Regions from separate parts of the Phocaeicola coprocola genome, predicted to be linked through region 4. Evidence: riboswitches for the same ligand, from Rfam matches in the RefSeq annotation. Region 4 holds a riboswitch; each other region holds the start of a gene.
The links. Region 4 has a riboswitch for cobalamin ahead of ACDG22_RS03040 (ISAon1 family transposase N-terminal region protein). Riboswitches for the same ligand answer to the same signal wherever they lie in the genome.

Region 1 (5,023 bases), 1.2 Mb from region 4:
GCAGTTTTCATTCCCAGATAGCCCGACAGTCCCGAGAAGAATCCTCCTGTAAGGAAAGCAATCGGAACCCAGTGATTTTGCAGATTGAATCCGTATGCCATGATGGCAAACAAAATAACGAGTCCGATAAAAACAAGCGTAACAACTTTGTATTGTTGTTTTAAGTACGACATGGCTCCTTTGCGAACATGGGCAGCTATTTTCTGCATTTCAGGACTGCCTTCGCTTTCCCGCATCATTTGCTTGTAGAAATATCCGGCAAAAGCTAATGCCAGAATTGATGCAATGGGAACCAACCAAAAAAGATATGTTTCCATAAGATTTGATTTTAAAGTTGTTTCCCAAATGTAATAAATAAAATGGAAATAAACAGCTGTAAACCTTACTTTTATTTCTTTTCAGACATTACCAGCAGTTTATCTCCGGCATGAAGTTCTATCTGTCCGTTAGGAATAATAAATTCGTTTCCTCGTTTGATAAGCATCACGAGTGTGCCTTTAGGAATATTCATGTCGGCTAGCCGGTTTCCGGTTGAGAGCATGTCTTCTGTAAGCGTGATATCATCCAGGTGGGTGTCGATTTCCTCCGGAAGTTCTACACCAAATTCATTACCTTCTTTTTCTTCAGGCAAGTCAAGCTTGAGCCAGCGTGCCATTTTCGAAATAGTCATTCCCTGTATAGTAAGCGATAACAGAGTAATGAAGAATACGATATTGAACAACTGGTTTGAGCCGGGAATTTGTGCTATTACCGGATAAGTTGCAAAAATAATAGGAACGGCTCCTCTTAGTCCTACCCAGGAAATAAAAACTCGTGCCTTATTAGTGATTCCTTTAAATGGAAGCAGGCACAAAAATACACTGACCGGGCGTGCTATCAGAATCATAAAGACGCCGATAAGCAGAGCTGTTACAGAGATATCGAGCATTTCATGAGGATTGACCAAAAGTCCCAAAGTCAGGAACATGATTATCTGGAACAGCCATGTCAGTCCGTTCATGAACGTATTGGTTTCTTTCCGGTAAGCCAGTCGGGCATTTCCAACAATCATTCCGGCGATATATACTGCCAGATAGCCGTTTCCTTTAACCAGGTCGGTAAGAGTAAATGTGATGAAGACCAGACTAAGCAGAAGAATCGGGTAGAGAGCACTGTTGGAAAGTTCTATTTTATTGACAAGCCAGACAGCGAACTTACCGAAGGCGTATCCTATGACTCCTCCGAACAGGAACTGTATAAATAAGTCTTTCAGTATGACTGTTACGTCGAAATTGCTTCCGCTGCCGATAACCTGAATCAGTACAATGGTAAGCATATATGCCATCGGGTCGTTACTTCCACTTTCCAGCTCCAGCATGGGGCGGAGATTGTATTTAAGGTTCATGCGTTGTGAGCGCAACAAGCTGAATACCGAAGCCGAGTCTGTAGACGACATGGTTGCAGCAAGCAGCAAAGAAACCATCAGAGTAAGTTCTATGTTGGCATGCGTGTAATGCGAAAGGAAGAAAATAAACAATCCGGTAAGCAGTGTGGTGACCAATACTCCCACAGTAGAGAGCAGTATACCTTGTTTTAAGACTGGTTTGATATCGGCGTATCGGGTATCCATTCCTCCCGAGAACAAGATGATGCTGAGTGCCATCATGCCGATAAACTGAGCGTCTGAAGCACTGTTGAACTGAATGCCGAGACCGTCACTGCCGAAAGCCATACCTACCAGCAGGAATAACAGCAGGGTAGGGATACCGAAACGATATCCGGTTTTGCTGATTAGAATACTTGTAAAGATTAAAATAGACCCGACTAGTAAAATATTTTCTGCAGTAATCATAGATGATATCAACTTTTAATATAAACACAAAGTAAACAAATAAAATTGGATTTTGGTTCACCTTTTATTGCATTATAAGTACTTATTGCATATATTTGTCACAGTTTTGTTCCGTCGGGCTTCCGATTGGTATATGCGAGGCCACGGATGAAAAGGGAATCGGGTGAAAGTCCCGGACAGTCCCGCTGCTGTAAGCTCCTTTGTAAAGGTTTGTTTACTACTTCAGGTCACTGCTTTCTTCTGTTTGAGAAAGTGGGAAGGCATAACAAACCGGAGTAAGTCAGAAGACCTGCAAAACGAAATCATGCTTGTGCTCTCGAGGAAAGAGTAGCAAGAACTATGTTTTTACTATGTTAATATTGAGGAAGCTGATGTGAGAATGATTATTTCTCATATTGCTTTGTTTATTGTAGACCGATAAATTATTATAATCATGGCAAATGAACTGAAGAAATACATACTATCTGCCCATATAGTACTTATGGTCTTGCTGTTTTCCGCTTGTAACGGAAAGAGCAAGACCTCTTTTATGCAAGAAGGAGGTGATACACTGAATTTACGCTATGCAGAGAATCTGCAAATTGTAAAATACCAGCATTATACTCAGGTTACCCTGCGTAATCCCTGGGACACACTGAAAACGTTGCATACATATTTGTTGGTCAATAAACAGGATTCGTGTCCTTCATCCTTGCCGGAGGGTACAATTGTTCGGGTTCCTTTATCAAACTCCCTGATATTCTCGTCTGTGCACTGCGGACTTTTACAGGAGTTGGGCGCACTGGATAAAATAAAAGGAGTATGTGATTTGCAGTACATCCGTGTTCCTGCTATATTGGAAAGTTGTCGGAAAAAAGAAATAACCGATGCGGGGAGCAGTATGAATCCGGACATAGAGAAAGTGATAGACATGCATCCCGACGGTATCTTGCTTTCACCTTACGAAAACAGTGGTGGTTACGGACGTATAGAAAAGCTGAATATACCGATTCTTGAATGTGCCGACTATATGGAAACTTCAGCATTGGGGCGTGCCGAATGGGTACGTTTTTATGGGTTGCTGTTTGGAAAAGAGGCTGAGGCAGACTCTTTGTTTGCTGGGGTAGAGGAGGCCTATCTTTCACTCCGGAATCAAGTGAAAGACATAACACCGAAACCGACTGTCATTACAGAACTGAAAACCGGTGGTACATGGTATGTGCCGGGGGGAAACAGTACAATGGCAAAACTGTATGCCGATGCGGGGGCACGGTATATATTTGCCGATATTCCTCAAAGCGGTTCTGCTTCTTTGGCTTTTGAAACAGTATTCGATAAAGGACAGCACGCCGATTTCTGGCTGATAAAATACAATCAGCAGGTGGATAAAACTTATAGAGAACTGAAGAGTGACTATGCGCCATATGCCAATTTTGATGCGTTCCGCAATCGTCGGGTATATGGATGTAATACCAGCCGCATTTCTTTTTATGAGGAAGTACCTTTTCATCCAGAATTGTTGCTCAAGGATTTGGTAAAAGTATTTCATCCTGATATCTTGAAAGATTATACTCCAAGATATTTTACTAATTTAGCGGAGTGATATCTCAGAAAGTGTGTGCATGAAGACAAATAGAGGATATATATATGGTTGTGTACTTGCTGTAATGATTGTGCTGCTTATGGCAGCCAATCTGGTTTTCGGTTCGGTAGATATTCCGGTGAAAGCCGTAGCAAACATCCTTTTTGGCGGAGAAGTAGAAAAAGACAGCTGGCAGTTTATCGTATGGGAGTCGCGTGTTCCTCAGTGTATCACAGCTCTGCTTTGTGGAACGGCTCTTTCTGCGTCGGGCTTGATGCTGCAAACCGTATTTAGTAATCCGCTTGCCGATTCTTCTATTTTAGGTATCAGTTCGGGAGCAAGTCTGGGAGTTGCACTTGTTCTGCTGGCAGGTGGAGGAAGTATCATTGCCGGAGAGTTTGTACTTTCAGGTTTTCTTTCTGTAGTGGCTGGGGCATTTGCCGGTGCGGCTTTGGTGATGGCAATCATTTTATCTCTGTCTGCCATAATTAAAAATACGGTGATGTTGCTTATTGCCGGTATTATGATAGGTTATGTAGTTTCTTCCATCATCTCATTATTAAACTTCTTTTCTACAGCCGAAGGGGTACACTCGTTTGTACTTTGGGGAATGGGAAGCTTTGGTGGCGTGTCGATGAAGCAGCTTCCCGGCTTTTCCATCATAACGCTGTTGGGATTGCTTATCGCGGTGTTGATGATAAAACCTCTTAATGCTCTGTTGCTTGGCATTCGCTATGCAGAAAATCTGGGTGTAAATATACGCAGGGTACGCAACTGGCTGCTGATTGCTACCGGATTGCTGACTGCGGTAACTACAGCCTTTTGTGGTCCGATTGCCTTTATCGGACTGGCTGTTCCTCATATGGCGCGACTAATGTTGGGCACATCCAATCATAATATGCTTATGCCGGTAACGTTGCTTACGGGAAGTGCTGTCGCACTGTTGTGTAACCTGATTTGTATTTTACCCGGAGAAGCAGGCATTATTCCACTCAATGCCGTGACTCCTCTTCTGGGAGCTCCGGTCATTATTTATGTTATTATCAATCAGCGTAAGATTCAGTATTTTAATTAAAAATGAAAGTACAGTCTGTTGTCATAGAGGCCAAGGATTTAACTATCGGTTATCGGCATGGTAAGCGGGGAGAAGTAGTTCATAGTCATTTAAATTTTGCTTTGTGCCGTGGTGAGCTGACTTGTTTGCTTGGATCAAACGGTGCGGGAAAGTCGACACTTCTTCGTACGTTGGCTGCTGTCCAGCCTCCTTTGTCGGGGGATATTACTTTACTAGGTAAGCCGTTGGCCAGTTATTCTCCTAAAGAGCGTTCTTGGAAAATTGGTATTGTTCTGACGGATAAGACACAGGCTGGAGGATTATCCGTACGTGAACTGGTTGCCTTGGGACGTCAGCCTCATACCGGATTCTTCGGACGTTTGGGAAAAGAAGATCATGAAATCATCGACCATGCGATGGAAGCAGTCGGCATGGCGGAAAAAGCTTCAAAATATACAGCGGAACTGTCGGATGGAGAGCGTCAGAAAGTGATGATAGCCAAAGCACTGGTTCAGGAATGTCCGTTGATCTTGCTTGATGAGCCGACTGCCTTTCTTGATGTGGTAAGTCGCATTGA
Region 2 (5,023 bases), on a different contig from region 4:
TCACATTTAGATTTCCATATACATGTTGAATTGTCGATATGGTATAATCGATATTGTTGGTGGTTGGCTTACAAGTGAAGTCTTTGATATTCTTGAACGTGATTTCAGGGAACTTATTATTCGTGAGACTGGTGATGACAAAATTTACATTTGACAAATCTTCGGCTGTTTCAATTTTGGAGAGCTGCACCTTGTTTATAATTTCAATCTGGGGCGCTGTTTCTCCGAAGGTTTCAAATCGGGCGTTCGGCAACAGCAGTGTTCCGCTCACATCTTCAAGATAATCCAGCGTGATGCTTCCAAGTGTGGTGATCTTGCTCCAGTCGGGAAGTTGTTTGAGTGCCGTGAAATTCTTTATCTTTATCTGTCCCTTTATCGTTGTCAGTTTGTCCATTCCACCGAAAGCCTGAAGCACGTCATTTCGTTGGGGAACAAAACTACCGGTAGGAGGAGCTTCCATATTGGCTTCCATAATAATACTTCCGTTTACTGTTTCGATTTCCGGAAGGTTGATGGTTTCCAACATCACGGGGACGGTATGGAAATCAAGGCCACCGGTCTCTTTCAGCTTAAGGAAGCTCATGGAAGTCAGCTTGGCAAGATTGTTTACGGACAAGACCCCTCCGACACTTGTCAGTTCCGGTATTTCCAAAGACGCAATCGAACCGGCTGCTGTGTTCTCTTCATTGAGTCCTTGAAGATTCAGATCCTGACCTACAGTAGTCAGAACCGGAAACTCAAAACTCTGTAACGACGACGCATTGAACATCACGCTTCCTTCAATAGTTGCCAGTTTCTCGAATAGGACATACGTCACTTGGTCGTTATATACCGATATGTCTCCGGAGAGCGTTTCCAATACTTTCATGGAAATCATGTGAAGTTCCGTAGCTTTCGAGGCGACATCGGTCGAACCTACCTGTAAACCTCCGGCAGAAACGATATTATCCAACCCTGTCAAGTCTGCACCGTTGTAACTGTTACGAATGACAATGTTGCCAGTAACCTCTTTCAAAGATGCCAATGCAGATATGTCAGTGATTTTTTCTGCCTCTTCCGCATCAGAGCCGATAATCAGGTTCCCTTTGACAACGGTTGTTTTGGTTGCGGCAAAAGAAGCTACCTCCTCGGTGGTCTTCAACTCCACATCTCCGTCAGATTCTATCTCGCTTTTCACGACCTTATAGGTATATTCGCGGGCATCTCCGTTATAGGATGTCACCCGGAAGGTTCGTTCGTTATCCCAGTCCGTTACCGTTTCAGGATCAGGTATGATTGTTGCAGAAGTTGTGTACTTGAATTCCACTTCGGCGTTGTTCAGCGATACCGTATAGGGAACGGTTATTGTTACTGTATTGTCCGTAATGTCGGCCGTGTACGATTTCCCGTCCACGGTCATCACGACCGATGTGATGAAATTTTCATCTGCATCTTCAGGTATAATTTCATCGTTTTTGTCACACGCTCCCAAAAAGAACAAGGATAGGAGCATGGGAAGAAAATAAATTTTCATACTTGTAATTTTTATTATTTGGTTAGATCCTCAAAAGAAAATACCTCCGTAGAAACTTCGCCCAGCCAGCCGCTTTTGGCCAGAACACCGCATTGTATTTTGATAAAGTCAATATATTGCAGATTGGCTTCCGTTCCATCGGCATGGATGGCATTGGAAATTTTGAAACCGTTCCTTTGTCCGCTTCCATCCACCGTACTGCCGCCTTCTATCTGGTCGTTTCCGAAATTATCCACGTACCCCCAGTCATAACTCTGATTATCCCAATAACCGGTTTGAGAATCTTGGGTGTTGCGGGCGGCCAGACAAGTGCCTGTCAGGGTATAACTGTTTTCCGAAATCCAAGCCGGATAATAATAGTCTTGTGTATGATAAGCGGACAGATAGTCTACCCAGCCGTTTCTACCGTCGGAACTGATCCATTGGACATCCATTTTTTTGCCTTCCGGACGGTAATAGGTCACTTCAAAATTCTGTATTGTTTCTTCCTTGCCTGCTTCAGATCCTTTCAGTTCGTACCACTCGTCATCCGGCAATCCGTTTCCGTTTATATCTTGCATGACCCATACGATACCCGGTTCGGAACTGCCGTCAAAGGCGTTCCCCTGAACACAGAAATCATATTGGTTACCCGAATTGGGAATACTGTGGTCGAAGCCGACGATGATATAACCCCCGAAAGAACCTAAAGAGACGTGCAGTTTGTCTTTCAAACGCTGTGTTGCCCATGCGACAGCCGCTTCAGGGGATGTTTCGTTGCCGGTCATACCGCCTATCGTGCTCGTCTCGTTGATAAATTGGCCGGGAGCTGGGGTATATTCATAGACTTTATTCCAGAGCTTGGAACTTCCCGAAGCCCGGAAGCCGTCTTGTTCCTTTTTGTCCACACAAACGACTTTTACGGTGGCAGTGACAGCCGTTTTCCCTTTGTCGATATTCCTGCTTATTTTTTCCGTCGGTGTGTCTTCCGACACAGTACAGGAGACGGTGTATTCTCCGGGTGCGGACGGCGTGAACTTGAACATGCGTTCCACTTCTCCTTCCATGACCTGACCGTCCACACTCCACTCAAAACGGGGATTGTCGAAATACTCCAACAACGGACGCAGGAAAACAGGACGGTCGGCAAAAGTGTACCTGTCCGTGGATGTTTGCAGGTAAGACGGGGTCGGGAATTTGACAACGTAGGGCATCGTTTCCACGACCTCTACGCTTACGTCTTTCGTTGTTGTCCCATCTATATTGGAAGCGTTGATTGTCACCGTATAAACACCGAGTTCTTTTTCATTGAAAGTATAAGTATTCTCGGTGGAAACGATTTTTCCTTCCCGTACCCATTCGATTTTGAACCCTTCGACATCCGAATGCTGAATATCGGGAGTAAATGTGTAATCGGTATTCCGGACGACTTTTAGCCCCTGCGAAGGTAGTGCCAGTGAGATGACCGGAGGGGTGAGTTCTTTCACTTCTACTTTCAGTTCCTCTTCGGCATAGCCTTCCGCATTGTCTACTCTTAGTTTGACATAAAAATCCCCGCATTCATTCCATGTACGTTGAAGAGACGGACCCGAAGAAACCAGCGTACCGTCTATCGTCCAAGCAAAAAGAGCATCTTCAACATTCTGGTATGTCGGGGCGATAGTCAATTCGTGATCGACCTTGACCGTGTAAATACCGGTCTCGCTGTCAAGTTCTATTATAGGTTGTCCTCCTACTTCTTCGGTAATGACTTCATCCTTGTTGCAGGAGGTGAACAGCATACAGGCAGAAATAATAAAATAGTGAAAACGATGCATGATGTGTGGATTTTAGAAAAATAACAGGGATACCCCCGACAGAAGGGATATCCTTATATTCTTTTTATTGTATGGTGATATCATCAATACAGATATAAGCCGGAGTATTCAAACCGTATGCTCCCGAATCCGAACCCTCGAAGTTGAATTTCACACTTTGCACCCCTTCGGCATTGATTTCCCAATAATCCCATGTCGTGATAGGATCAACCTGTTGTTGGCCGTTACGATAATCGGCTAAAAGACGTTTGTAAGTGCGGATCAGACCGCCATTCGCATCATAACATTCCAGATTCACTTGGAAATACCCTTTCATCTCTTTCAGAGGAGTCGCTACCCCCGTAGAACCGAACTGATTACCATAAGTAATGACACCATAAGTGTATGAGGTGTTGCAGATCCACAGGCCGACCAATTTCCGGGGAACATTGAAATAAAATTCTGGTTTAGCCATCCATGCCTGATTGTAAGCATCCACATATCCGTAAACGACACCGAAATTGGAACCGCTGTGCCCGGCTTCCTTATTCTGTCCTTCCGCTTCCACCGCAGTGTTATAGACAGAACATTGGTTTAGATAAGAATACCACCAGTCTCCGGTATTTCCCGACTGATTGGAGCGGATGTTCCAGTTGGAAAGTGCGATGCCGCCGCTGGAATACTCTGTGCTTCCACCTACAGTATTAAACATTGAAAGGAAGAGATATTCTTCCGGAGTATTGTCGTAAATGGTGGTTACTTGAGGATACCCTTGGTACGAATAAAGATTTTCTCCGGCCGAGGTAGGTCCTGCTAACATGCCGGGATCGAAATCATCGAAAGTGATAGTTAAAGTACCGTCCGGATTTGTCACAGCACGGGTTTGCGAAGTTCCGGAATCAACCGGGTCCATCAAAAAGTCATCGTCCGAACTACAGCCAGAGAACAAGGCGGTTGCGGTAAATAGACAGGCACCTGCCAGAAAGCGTAATTTTCTTTTCATAGGTCACTCATTTTAATGTAAAACATATTATTAACAAACACAAAAAATTCCCGTTCGTGCGGACTTACACGAACGGGAATATGTCTGTCTTCAAATATTGAATGGCCGATGAGCTATTCCTTATTTGATTACGACCCGTATATCCCGCAGGTGTAAATCTCATTCCGGTCATGGCAGGTCTTCTGACTCGTCCCGGTCATCGTGCCTTCCCGGTATTACACCAGTGGCAAAAGTTCGATGTCCGTTTTTGTGGACTCACAGCAGCGGGTACTGTCCCGGATTTTCACCGGGTTCCCTTTTCATTCGGAAGGCGTAAACCTCCCGAAACCATTTCCCGACTGCAAAATTATCTATATTACATATCAATTCCAAATAATTCATAATATTTATAATAAAACACACAAAGCATGACAACCGTACTGTTTTAATTAGAGCATTCAAGTTTACGACAAACGAAGACGGTAATTATCATACACAATATCCATAAACCAACAAAACAGCTTGCCATTTTCCATAACAATGCGTTCTGGAATAGATAACTGTTAACTGCAATTATGCAAGCAAAAAAAGCAGACAGAATAATGACTATTAATATCATGCACCAGAAATTAATCCTATAAATTTATGGAAAACAAGTAAGGGAATGGAAGTTCCGTTGCCGCATGGATGCAGGTGAAGGACCTTCTCTTTTAACGTTGGATACGCCAATGCACGCCAACGGAAGACTCTGAT
Region 3 (5,023 bases), 510 kb from region 4:
CCTTTTCTTAAAATTGCTTTTTTACCTTAACTTCTAATACCTTAAAAAATCTATTCTAATACCTTCTTTTATATCTTAATTAATTCTGGTTTCACAACCACATCGCAAAGGTAGATGTTTCTGTTTAATTAGCAATAAGATATAATTATTTTCTTCACAAAGTATTTGTTTTCTTGATTTATATCATGGGAACGACAGTTTTCTTTTGTGTGCGATAACGAAATTAGACAATATGCAACATTTTTTTACTTCAATTTAAGGATTCTCTGGTTACTGCTTCCCCTGAATTCCAGCTTCGGAGAATAGAGGGATTGCTCAAAACGGCCGTCTACCAATACATTTATATAAGACAATATAGGTCTGCGTACAGGATCTTCCAAAAGTTCTTCATAAGTATATCCGGTATAGCACCAGATATTTTGTCCGGTACGCTCACTGAATTCCTTGATAAGAGGAAGAAAGTCTTCCGGCGAATAAAACGGATCCCCTCCCGAAAAGGTAATTCCATCTAATAAAGGATTGGAATTAATAGCCTCAATAAATTCTTCTATCTTCTCACGAGTCAAAGGATGACCTGACGCAGGATTCCAGGATTCAGGGTTATGACATCCCCGGCAATGGTGTCTGCATCCCGATAGATAAATAGAAAAGCGTATACCATCACCATCAACAATTGTTTCAGGATATGTATATAAATAATGTAGCATAAAGAATAAGTTATTCCCAATTGCCAGTGAAATAAAAAGAAGGCTTTTTATATACCTACAACCTGCTTACAGGCAGATAATCCGCATCTAAAAAGCCTTCTATCCTTAATAACAAACGAATTAATCAACAGTGTTTTACTCTGTCACGCTCCTCTGCACGTTTCGCAGAATTCCAACTGTTCAAATCACCAGTCAAATATCCGGTTATACGACGCATCCGGAGAATATTCTCACTGTTACAGATAGGACATTTATCATAAATCACTCCTTTATAGCCACAATTATGACATGTATCAACAGGGTGATTGATAGAACCATAACCAATGCCTTCATCATGCATCACTTTTACAATCTTGGCAATTGCCTTGACGTTTTTCTGTGCTTCTCCGTCAAGCTCCACATAAGTAATATGGCCTCCACGGGTCAGAGCATGAAAAGGAGCTTCACATTTTATTTTTTCTACTATAGTGATAGGTTCTTTTACGTCTACATGGAAAGAGTTTACATAGTAATCACGGTCGGTCACTCCTGGTATTACTCCATATTTACGACGGTCCATGCGTGTAAAACGTCCCGAAAGTCCTTCTGCCGGGGTTGCCAGTACAGAATAATTTAAATGATACTTCTGCTTAAATTCATCTGCAACGTGATTCATCTCTTCTACTGCTTCGTAAAGCGTATCCCAGGCTTTCTGACAATGACCATGTCCTTGACCATATAAAGCAACCATTGCATTGTGGCCACCTATAAACCCGATACCTAATGTACCCTGATTCAGTACATCACCTACTTCATCGTTCGGATTCAGGTTACCTCCTCCCTTCCATACATTGTTACTCATCATGAAAGGGAACTGACGTGCCAGTGCCGTACGCTGATATTGATAGCGAGTATACAGCTGTTCTGCAATAAAGACTGCCATATCATGCACAGAACTGATAAATATTTCTTTTGCCAGACGTTCTATTGCATCCTGACTCTGGCAATCTGACATGCTTTCTGCTTTGATGCGGGCTTCGATAGCCAGTCGGGGAAGATTCATCGTAGTAAACGAAAGGTTACCACGTCCCAAGGAAGTCTTTTCTCCATTCAAGTTTTCGAAGACACGCGTACGGCATCCCATTGTTGCCAGTTCATAGCGATAACGTTTTGGATCGCTGGCATCCCATTTTTCATGCTGGTTGAAAGGAGTATCAAGGAACATAAAATTCGGGAATAAAGCTTTTGCCGTAGTACGGCAAGCTTTCAGGAACAAGTCGAAATTAGGAGCTTCAAACTCTACCTTACCTTCCATTGCCGCATCAAAGTCTTCCATTGCCCGTTTGTAGTCGGCTTCCGAATAAGACACACCATCCTTTATCTTGAATATCTGAATGGGGAATACAGGTACTTCTCCCCGCGTACCCAAACCTTCAATAGTAGCTTTCAGCAGTTCTTCTATCACCATTCGTCCTTCGGCAGAAGTATCTGTTCCATAATTGATAGAACTGAACACAACCTGATTTCCTCCGCGTGAATGCATCGTATTCAGGTTATGAATAAACCCTTCCATTGCCTGATGAGTATCTTTACGTACCTGACTATAAGCCTTTTTCAAAATATGTTCCAGTTCATCGGCTGTAAGATTGATCTGCTGGTCAGCAAATGCTGCAAGAAGAATCTTTTTTTCATCTTCAGAAGGAGCTATTGAAGCAACATGCTGTTTTACCAACGCCTGCAACTTCGCCTCATCTACTTCCATGCCTTTCATATCGAAATAAAAAGAAATAGAAGAAACAACGACTTTCTGGAAACTTTTCAATACGCCTTTTGCCATGAAGAAATCGAAAGCCGGAATAGCCTGTCCTCCGTGCTGCTCATTCTGGTTGGTCTGGAATATAATTGTAGCTAGTGTTGCGTAGCTTTGAATAGACTGAGGTGTACGGATACTTCCGTTCTTAGTATGAAAACCGCGTTCAAACAGATCGTCAAGATCGTACTGAATACACGTCGTAGTCTTGGTAGGATAATAGTCCAGATCATGAATATGTATATCTCCCAACTGATGTGCCTCAGCATATTGTTTCGGCAACAAATATTTATAGGTATAATCCTTTGTTATTTCCGAAGCAAAGGTCATCATCTGTCCGGCCGGAGTATGGCTCGACATATTGGCGTTACTCAGATTCACATCATTTTTATCTATGGCAACAATACCATCCATGATATGCTTTATCTGAGTTTTCCGATCGCGTTCCGTATTTCTCCACTGGCGATAAATGATATATTTTTTAGCCACTTCAGGCTGTACCTTCATCAATTCCGTTTCTACGAGGTCCTGAATTTCTTCGACTCCGATAGTAGGATTCTCAAAATGATTGATAACACGCTGTGTAATCTCGTCAATCAGTTCTTCCTGATGAGCAATCCCCGTTGCGTTGAACGCTTTACTGATAGCATTTGTAATCTTTGAAGGCGAAAAGTTTTCCCGCTTCCCGTCACGCTTGATAATACAGATTTCAGTTAAATTCATACTGGCTTGTAACGAATAAGTTAATATAAAAGTTGGCTTTGCTCTTTGCGGCAGGTCTTCTGACTGATCTCTCCCCGACAGCCACCTTCCCATTGTAAAAAAACAATAGTGGTTTGCTTATGCATTGCCTTCGGTTCATTAAGAATCACAGCAGCGGGTACTGTTGCCGATTTTCACGGCATTCCCTTTTGAAACACTTTTGTTACCTAGCAAAAAGCCATACAAAGATATGGCTTTAAAGAAATAAACAAAAATCAGAATCTTGATAATTTTCTAAATTGGACAACTTTTAAGAAAGAAAAATAACCCAGAAGCACCTACAGGACATATAAATGGCAAACTATTATTTATACTAACTTTTCTATTTGGATAATTAAATTAATTTCTTATTGCCTTTAGAGAAGAATATTTTTTCCTTTTTACCGGCTACGCTCCCTGCGTTAAAAGAGTAAAAGCAGGGAGCATAACAAGTTATAAATTGACAGGCTCCAGTCCCATCTGTTTTGCCTTCTTCAGCATATATTCAAAAGCAGCATCATGTTCATTTGGAATCACTCCATCCAGGATAGCATCCTTTATAGAACTTTTCAAACTACCGATTTCGCGGCAGGGCTGCAAATTGAAAACTTTCATAATTTCAGCACCATCTACAGGAGGCTGGAAATTTCGGATACGGTCTTTTTCCTCCAGATCTTTCAGTTTCTGACGAACCAGCTTGAAGTTATCAAGGAAGCGTTGCTTACGGACTTCATTCTTCGATGTAATATCTGCTTCGCACAGCAGCATCAAGTCATCAATATCGTCACCGGCTTCGAAAAGCAAGCGTCTTACGGCAGAATCAGTCACTTCCTCATCAGCAATTACGATAGGGCGCATATGTAAGCCTACAAGCTTTTGAACATATTTCATCTTTTCGTTCATCGGCAGCTTCATCTTTCTGAATATATCAGGAATCATCTTCTCTCCGACGAAATTATGATTATGGAATGTCCATCCGATACGGGAATCCCAACGTTTGGTACGAGGTTTTCCTATATCGTGAAGCAAAGTAGCCCAACGCAACCACAAATTATCAGTAACCTTTGCTATATTGTCTACCACCTCCAATGTATGATAGAAATTATCCTTATGCCCTCTTCCGTTTTTTACCTCTACACCTTGCAAGGCCACAAATTCCGGGAAAATCAGTTCCAACAATCCGCAACGGTCTAAGTCTACAAAGCCTTTAGAAGGAACAGGAGAAAGCAAGATCTTATTTAATTCATCAGCTATCCGCTCCCGAGAAATAATCTTAATACGTTCCCGGTTACGTTCCAACGCATCAAACGTTTCGTCCTCAATGAAAAAATTCAGCTGAGTAGCAAAACGGATGCAGCGCATCATACGTAAAGGATCATCACTGAACGTTATGTCCGGATCAAGCGGAGTACGTATGGTACGCTCTTTCAAGTCGTCCAGTCCCCCAAAGGGATCGACCAATTCTCCATAGCGTGATTTGTTTAGGCATACAGCCAGCGCATTGATGGTAAAGTCTCGGCGGTTCTGATCATCTTCCAACGTTCCGTTTTCTACTACCGGCTTACGGCTGTCGTGACTATACGACTCTTTTCTGGCTCCAACAAATTCGACTTCCAGGTCATGATATTTCACCTGTGCCGTACCAAAATTCTTGAATACAGAAACATGAGCGCCACGTCCTAATTTTCTTCCGAACGCTTCGGCTATTTCGATTCCGCTGCCTACTACTACCACATCAATATCTTTCGAAGGACGGTTCAGGAAAATATCGCGGACATAACCTCCC
Region 4 (5,023 bases):
ACGGCAAGAGAAAGAAAAGATTACAAACGGGCACTGGAACTGGTAAACCGCAGTTTATCGCTCGCAAAGGATTCCACCGAGCTATATCCGTTATGGGGTAATAAGGGAAAAATCTTGCTGGAGATGAACCAATACGATTCGGCACACTTCTATTTAAGCAAGGATACGAGAGATTATGATCCATATTTCAGAGTATCCCGCTATTTAGACTGGAGTATATACGAAGAAAAAATAAAAAATCTTCCCAAAGCGCTGGAATACAGCAAGCGGTATGCCGAACTGCTGGATACCATCTATCAAGAACGGCTGGATTCTAAAGTGGCAAACCTCCAGCACAAATACGACTACTCCTTGATTCAGAGTGAAAACAAGCTGCTGAAAATCAAACGACAAAGACTGTATATATCACTGACAGCCATCTGCATGGCGGTACTGACCGTAGCTGTTATATTCTTCTATAAACGCAGGGAAGAGAAGCGTAAACTGGCAGAACAGATGCAATCAAAAGACGACCTGATGAAGGAAATGAGGCTGCAACTGCAAGAAAAGACCATCGACCTGCATGCTGCACAGGAAAAAATCATCGAAAAGGAAACAGCTCTGGACAAAGAACTTTCACAAAGGGAAAAGATGAGAAGCGAATACTCTTCAAAGGAGGCTGCCATGAGAAAGGAAATCCTGCGCCACAGCGAAATCATCAGAAAAATGGAACAGCTCAATAAAATGAGCCAGCAGGATAAAATACAAAGCCGGTCGGTAGTGCTCTCCGACGAGGAACAGGACAATCTGGCGGAAGTTATAAACATCTGCTACAACAACTTTACCGACCGGCTTTGGAAAAAGTTCCCGACACTGACAAAGGCGGACATCTCGCTTTGCTGCCTTATCAAAATCGGCATCTCAAACAGCAACATGCTTTACCTGCTCGAAACCAATAAGGTCGCCTTGAAGAAACGGAAAAACCGCCTCAAACACGACAAGATGGGTATGGACGAAAACGATTCGCTGGATGAGTTTATCATGGAATTCTGACAAGCATTATGCTCACTCTTTCACCCATACATGTTCTATCTCTACGACATACATTTTATGGAATCCGCCATGTCCTTCGCCGTACCAGCGGCTTACCAGTGAGGCATCGATAAACTGCTCGGGCTTTATCATATCGGCATACAGTTTTCTGCATTCCAGTACCATACGTGCCTGCTCGTAGGCAATGTTTCCTTCGGGAGTGGCAAAAGGTTTCAGTCCGGTAGCCGCTACCTTATCAATGTCGCGCCCAGATTTGGAACCACAGATTTTATGTATATCTTTATGCTCTTCGCCCAGGAAAGACAGGGTAAGCGTTTCTCCCTCTTCAATAAACTGGTAGGTATAACGCTCGGGACGGATGAAAATAAAGGCTACGGGCTTTGCCCACAAAACACCGGTTCCGCCCCAGCTTGCCGTCATCATGTTAAACTTTTCCTGTGTTCCGGCCGTTACCAGCATCCATTCCTTACTGATAGCGTCGAACATGTTATCTTTCAGTTCCGATACATTTATTTCTTTCATACATGCATATATTTAATGATTCATTCAGACAAAACTACTAAAATTATCGGTATTCTCCGACAAAAGAGTTCTTAATACAAAAACATTTTCAAAACAAAAAAACTGTATTAAAATTCAGAAAAATAAATTATCTTTGCCATCGATTGGTTCCGGAAGGTTGTTTCGACCCGACGGATTAAAAGGGAATCGGGTGAAAGTCCCGAACAGTCCCGCTGCTGTGAAGCTCATCAAGCACGTTGACAATTACTCATTGCCACTGGATAAAACCGGGAAGGTGTCAAAGCGTGTGAGTCAGTCAGAAGACCTGCCATCGTTTTTATTAATTAACCGAACTCGGGGGATAGGACGGTTGAACGTTTTACATAATGCTTAATAAACTTTGCTATTCAGTAATGTTTACCCTGCTGGTGTGGGGTATAAACATGTGTGCACCCGTACATGCACAAAATAAGTTAGATAGTGGGTCAGTAGAAATTTAGTGGGGATTATTTTTTATACTCGTAAAGTATTGCTTACTTCGCATTATGAAAAACGATTATTTGAATATGCTAGCCAGCCTCGTGTTGCCGGCTCAGATATTAGATTACTTTCTTATCTCTGGAGTTGAACAAACCTCTCAAGAGATTCATATTAGTCTGGATGAAAAGATGAATTCCAAGTTAAGCAATGACGAACATTTTGAATCCAAAGGTTTTATGGAAGCTGTTAATGTGACAGACTTTCCCATACGGGACCATAAGGTAATCCTCAAGATCAGACGTCGTCGTTGGACGGACTTGCGCACAGGTAAAAGTTTCAGTATTCCCATCGACCTCGATGTTGTAGCCAAGGGAACCAGATACTCCAAAGAATTTGGGGCTTTTTTAAAAGAAACGTATGGAGACATCCCCAGTGACCTGCCGTACGCTTGAGGAATTCTATCATATAGATGGTCATACATTTGAAAAACAGTACAAGGAGGTTCTCAGCGGATATCGTAATTGGGAACAGTTATCCCATGCCGGTGAATGGATGCTGTTTCCGGAAAATATGGGACCGTATCTGGCGATTGACGAGACCTCACTCTCCAACGGTGAACTTTACACCTTTGTAACCAACCGTGATGCCTGTACGAGAGAGTGCTCCCTGGTAGCTGTCGTGGCAGGAACTAAATCAGAGGATGTAATAGCTGTACTGCAACGAATTGACGAGGAAAGCCGTTATGCCGTTAAAGAAGTGACACTTGACCTTTCAGACTCCATGCGCAAGATTGTACGGACTGCATTTCCTGAAGCCAGCCGTGTGATAGACCGTTTTCACATTCAGAGATTAGCTTGTGATGCTGTGCAGGAATTACGCATCAAACACCGTTGGGATGCCATACAGCAGGCCAATGAGGAAATGGAAGAAGCTAAGCGGAAGAACGAAGATTATGTCCCATACCGATATTCCAATGGCGATACCCGTAGGGAATTACTTATACGCTCCCGGTATCTGCTTTTCAAGTCAGCTGATAAATGGACAGAAAAACAGAAGCAAAGGGCAGCAATCCTATTTGAGGAATACCCTGACATCAAAAAGGCATACGGTTTGTGCCATTCCCTGCGGATGATTTTCTCTAAGAACACCATAAAGGACGCTGCACGTCTGGCTATGGCACGATGGTATAATAAAGTAGAAGAAGCAGGGATGCATTCTTTTAATGTCATTGCTGCTACTTTCTATGAGCACTATGATGAAATACTGAATTTCTACAACCATCGTTCTTCAAATGCGATGGCAGAATCGTTCAATGCAAAAATTAAACTGTTCAGAGCAAATCTAAGAGGAGTAGCTGATAAGAAGTTCTTTTTATTCCGCATTGCGAAGCTATATGCGTATCCCCACTAAATTTCTACTGACCCTAGATAGTCTTCAACATCTGAACGAGGTTGTTGTGACGGCGCGTGCCGTACAGAAAGAGATTTTTCCGGTACAAGAGTTATCGGGCAGGCAGCTTCATCAGCTCAGTTCGCACAACGTGGCCGACGCATTGCGCTATTTTTCCGGCATACAGATCAAGGACTACGGAGGAGTAGGGGGGACTGAAAACGGTGAATATCCGGAGTATGGGAACCAACCATGTAGGTGTGTTCTACGACGGCATCGAGCTGGGAAACGCACAAAACGGTACGGTCGATCTGGGAAGATTCTCGCTCGACAACATGGAGTCTGTCACGCTGTACAACGGGCAAAAGAGTGCCATCTTCCAGCCGGCAAAGGATTTCGGCTCGTCGGGTTCCATCTATTTACAGACACGGACGCCTCAGTTCGAAGAAGGAAAGAAGTATAACGTAAAGGCTTCGTTCAAGACAGGTTCGTTTGGTGTGGCAAATCCATCCATACTATGGGAGCAAAAGCTTGGAGAACAGATAAGCAGTTCGTTCAGTGCCGAGTATCTTCACTCGTCGGGCAAGTACAAGTTTACTTACCGCATGCAGGAGGGATATGATACGACAGCGGTACGGCAGAACGGTGATCTGAATGCTTTGCGCGTGGAAGGAGGGCTGTTCGGACGAATTAATCAGGGATACTGGAAAGCGAAAGCTTATCTGTACAACTCGGAACGGGGATATCCGGGAGCTATCGTCCGCAACAAGTTCTCGCACGAGGACCGCCAGTGGGATACGAATTTCTTTACTCAGGGTACATTCAAGAAGGACTTTACACAGTGGTACAGCCTGCTTGCCAATGCAAAATATGCATACGACTACCTGCATTACCAGGCCGATCCTAACAAAGACGAGTCGCTGATGTATGTCAACAATCATTATTACCAGCAGGAAGTGTACACATCGGTAGCCAACCGCTTTAATCTGTTTCCGTGGTGGGAGGCAAGCTTTTCGGCAGATTATCAGTTCAATCTGCTGAATGCCGACTTGCGTGACTTTGTGTATCCGCGCCGGCATACACTGCTGGCGTCCATCGCTACGGCCTTGCGCTTCAAGCAAGTAGAACTTCAGGCCAGTCTGCTCGAAACGTACGTACACGATACGAGTTCGGGGACACCTGCTCCCGACAAGCAGAAGCTTACTCCTTCATTTTTCGTATCGTGGCGGCCTTTCCCGCAAAGCGGACTCAATCTGAGAGGTTTTTATAAACGTATCTTCCGGATGCCTACGCTGAACGACCTGTATTATACGTTTGTAGGAAATATCAATCTGGAACCGGAGTTCACTACGCAGTACGACTTAGGATTTACGTACAGCCGTACTTTCAACGGTACGTGGCTACGCTCGCTGGAAGTCCAGACGGACGTATATTACAATGAGGTGGAGAATAAAATCGTAGCCACTCCTACATCAAATTTCTTCCGCTGGACGATGGTCAATCTGGGAAATGTGGAAATCAGAGGGGTAGATGTTGCGCTTCAGACCGGCTGGAAGATCGGACGTGAGCTGACGGTAAGCAACCGGATCAATTATACCTACCAGCGGGCACAGGACTTTAC

Region 1: it holds a riboswitch for cobalamin, as region 4 does, so the genes downstream of both, ACDG22_RS07880 (ABC transporter substrate-binding protein) here and ACDG22_RS03040 (ISAon1 family transposase N-terminal region protein) in region 4, are expected to answer to the same signal.
Region 2: it holds a riboswitch for cobalamin, as region 4 does, so the genes downstream of both, ACDG22_RS09960 (DUF4465 domain-containing protein) here and ACDG22_RS03040 (ISAon1 family transposase N-terminal region protein) in region 4, are expected to answer to the same signal.
Region 3: it holds a riboswitch for cobalamin, as region 4 does, so the genes downstream of both, ACDG22_RS00665 (anaerobic ribonucleoside triphosphate reductase) here and ACDG22_RS03040 (ISAon1 family transposase N-terminal region protein) in region 4, are expected to answer to the same signal.

Annotation. Positions count from the first base shown of each region.
Region 1 is NZ_JBGKGM010000001.1:1,914,830-1,919,852, forward strand. Features, by position in the region: gene ACDG22_RS07870 (sodium-translocating pyrophosphatase) at 1-317, opposite strand, end outside; gene ACDG22_RS07875 (potassium/proton antiporter) at 389-1,831, opposite strand; cobalamin riboswitch at 1,922-2,142, shown strand; gene ACDG22_RS07880 (ABC transporter substrate-binding protein) at 2,277-3,413, shown strand; gene ACDG22_RS07885 (iron ABC transporter permease) at 3,433-4,467, shown strand; gene ACDG22_RS07890 (ABC transporter ATP-binding protein) at 4,470-5,023, shown strand, end outside.
Region 2 is NZ_JBGKGM010000003.1:118,188-123,210, reverse strand. Features, by position in the region: gene ACDG22_RS09970 (receptor L domain-containing protein) at 1-1,513, opposite strand, end outside; gene ACDG22_RS09965 (PKD-like domain-containing protein) at 1,528-3,309, opposite strand; gene ACDG22_RS09960 (DUF4465 domain-containing protein) at 3,374-4,291, opposite strand; cobalamin riboswitch at 4,447-4,638, opposite strand.
Region 3 is NZ_JBGKGM010000001.1:191,976-196,998, forward strand. Features, by position in the region: gene nrdG (anaerobic ribonucleoside-triphosphate reductase activating protein) at 246-707, opposite strand; gene ACDG22_RS00665 (anaerobic ribonucleoside triphosphate reductase) at 832-3,219, opposite strand; cobalamin riboswitch at 3,252-3,446, opposite strand; gene ACDG22_RS00670 (CCA tRNA nucleotidyltransferase) at 3,691-5,023, opposite strand, start outside.
Region 4 is NZ_JBGKGM010000001.1:702,363-707,385, forward strand. Features, by position in the region: gene ACDG22_RS03030 (tetratricopeptide repeat protein) at 1-1,032, shown strand, start outside; gene ACDG22_RS03035 (flavin reductase family protein) at 1,045-1,554, opposite strand; cobalamin riboswitch at 1,681-1,880, shown strand; gene ACDG22_RS03040 (ISAon1 family transposase N-terminal region protein) at 2,079-2,465, shown strand; gene ACDG22_RS03045 (ISAon1 family transposase) at 2,431-3,423, shown strand; partial or broken gene ACDG22_RS03050 (TonB-dependent receptor) at 3,407-5,023, shown strand, end outside.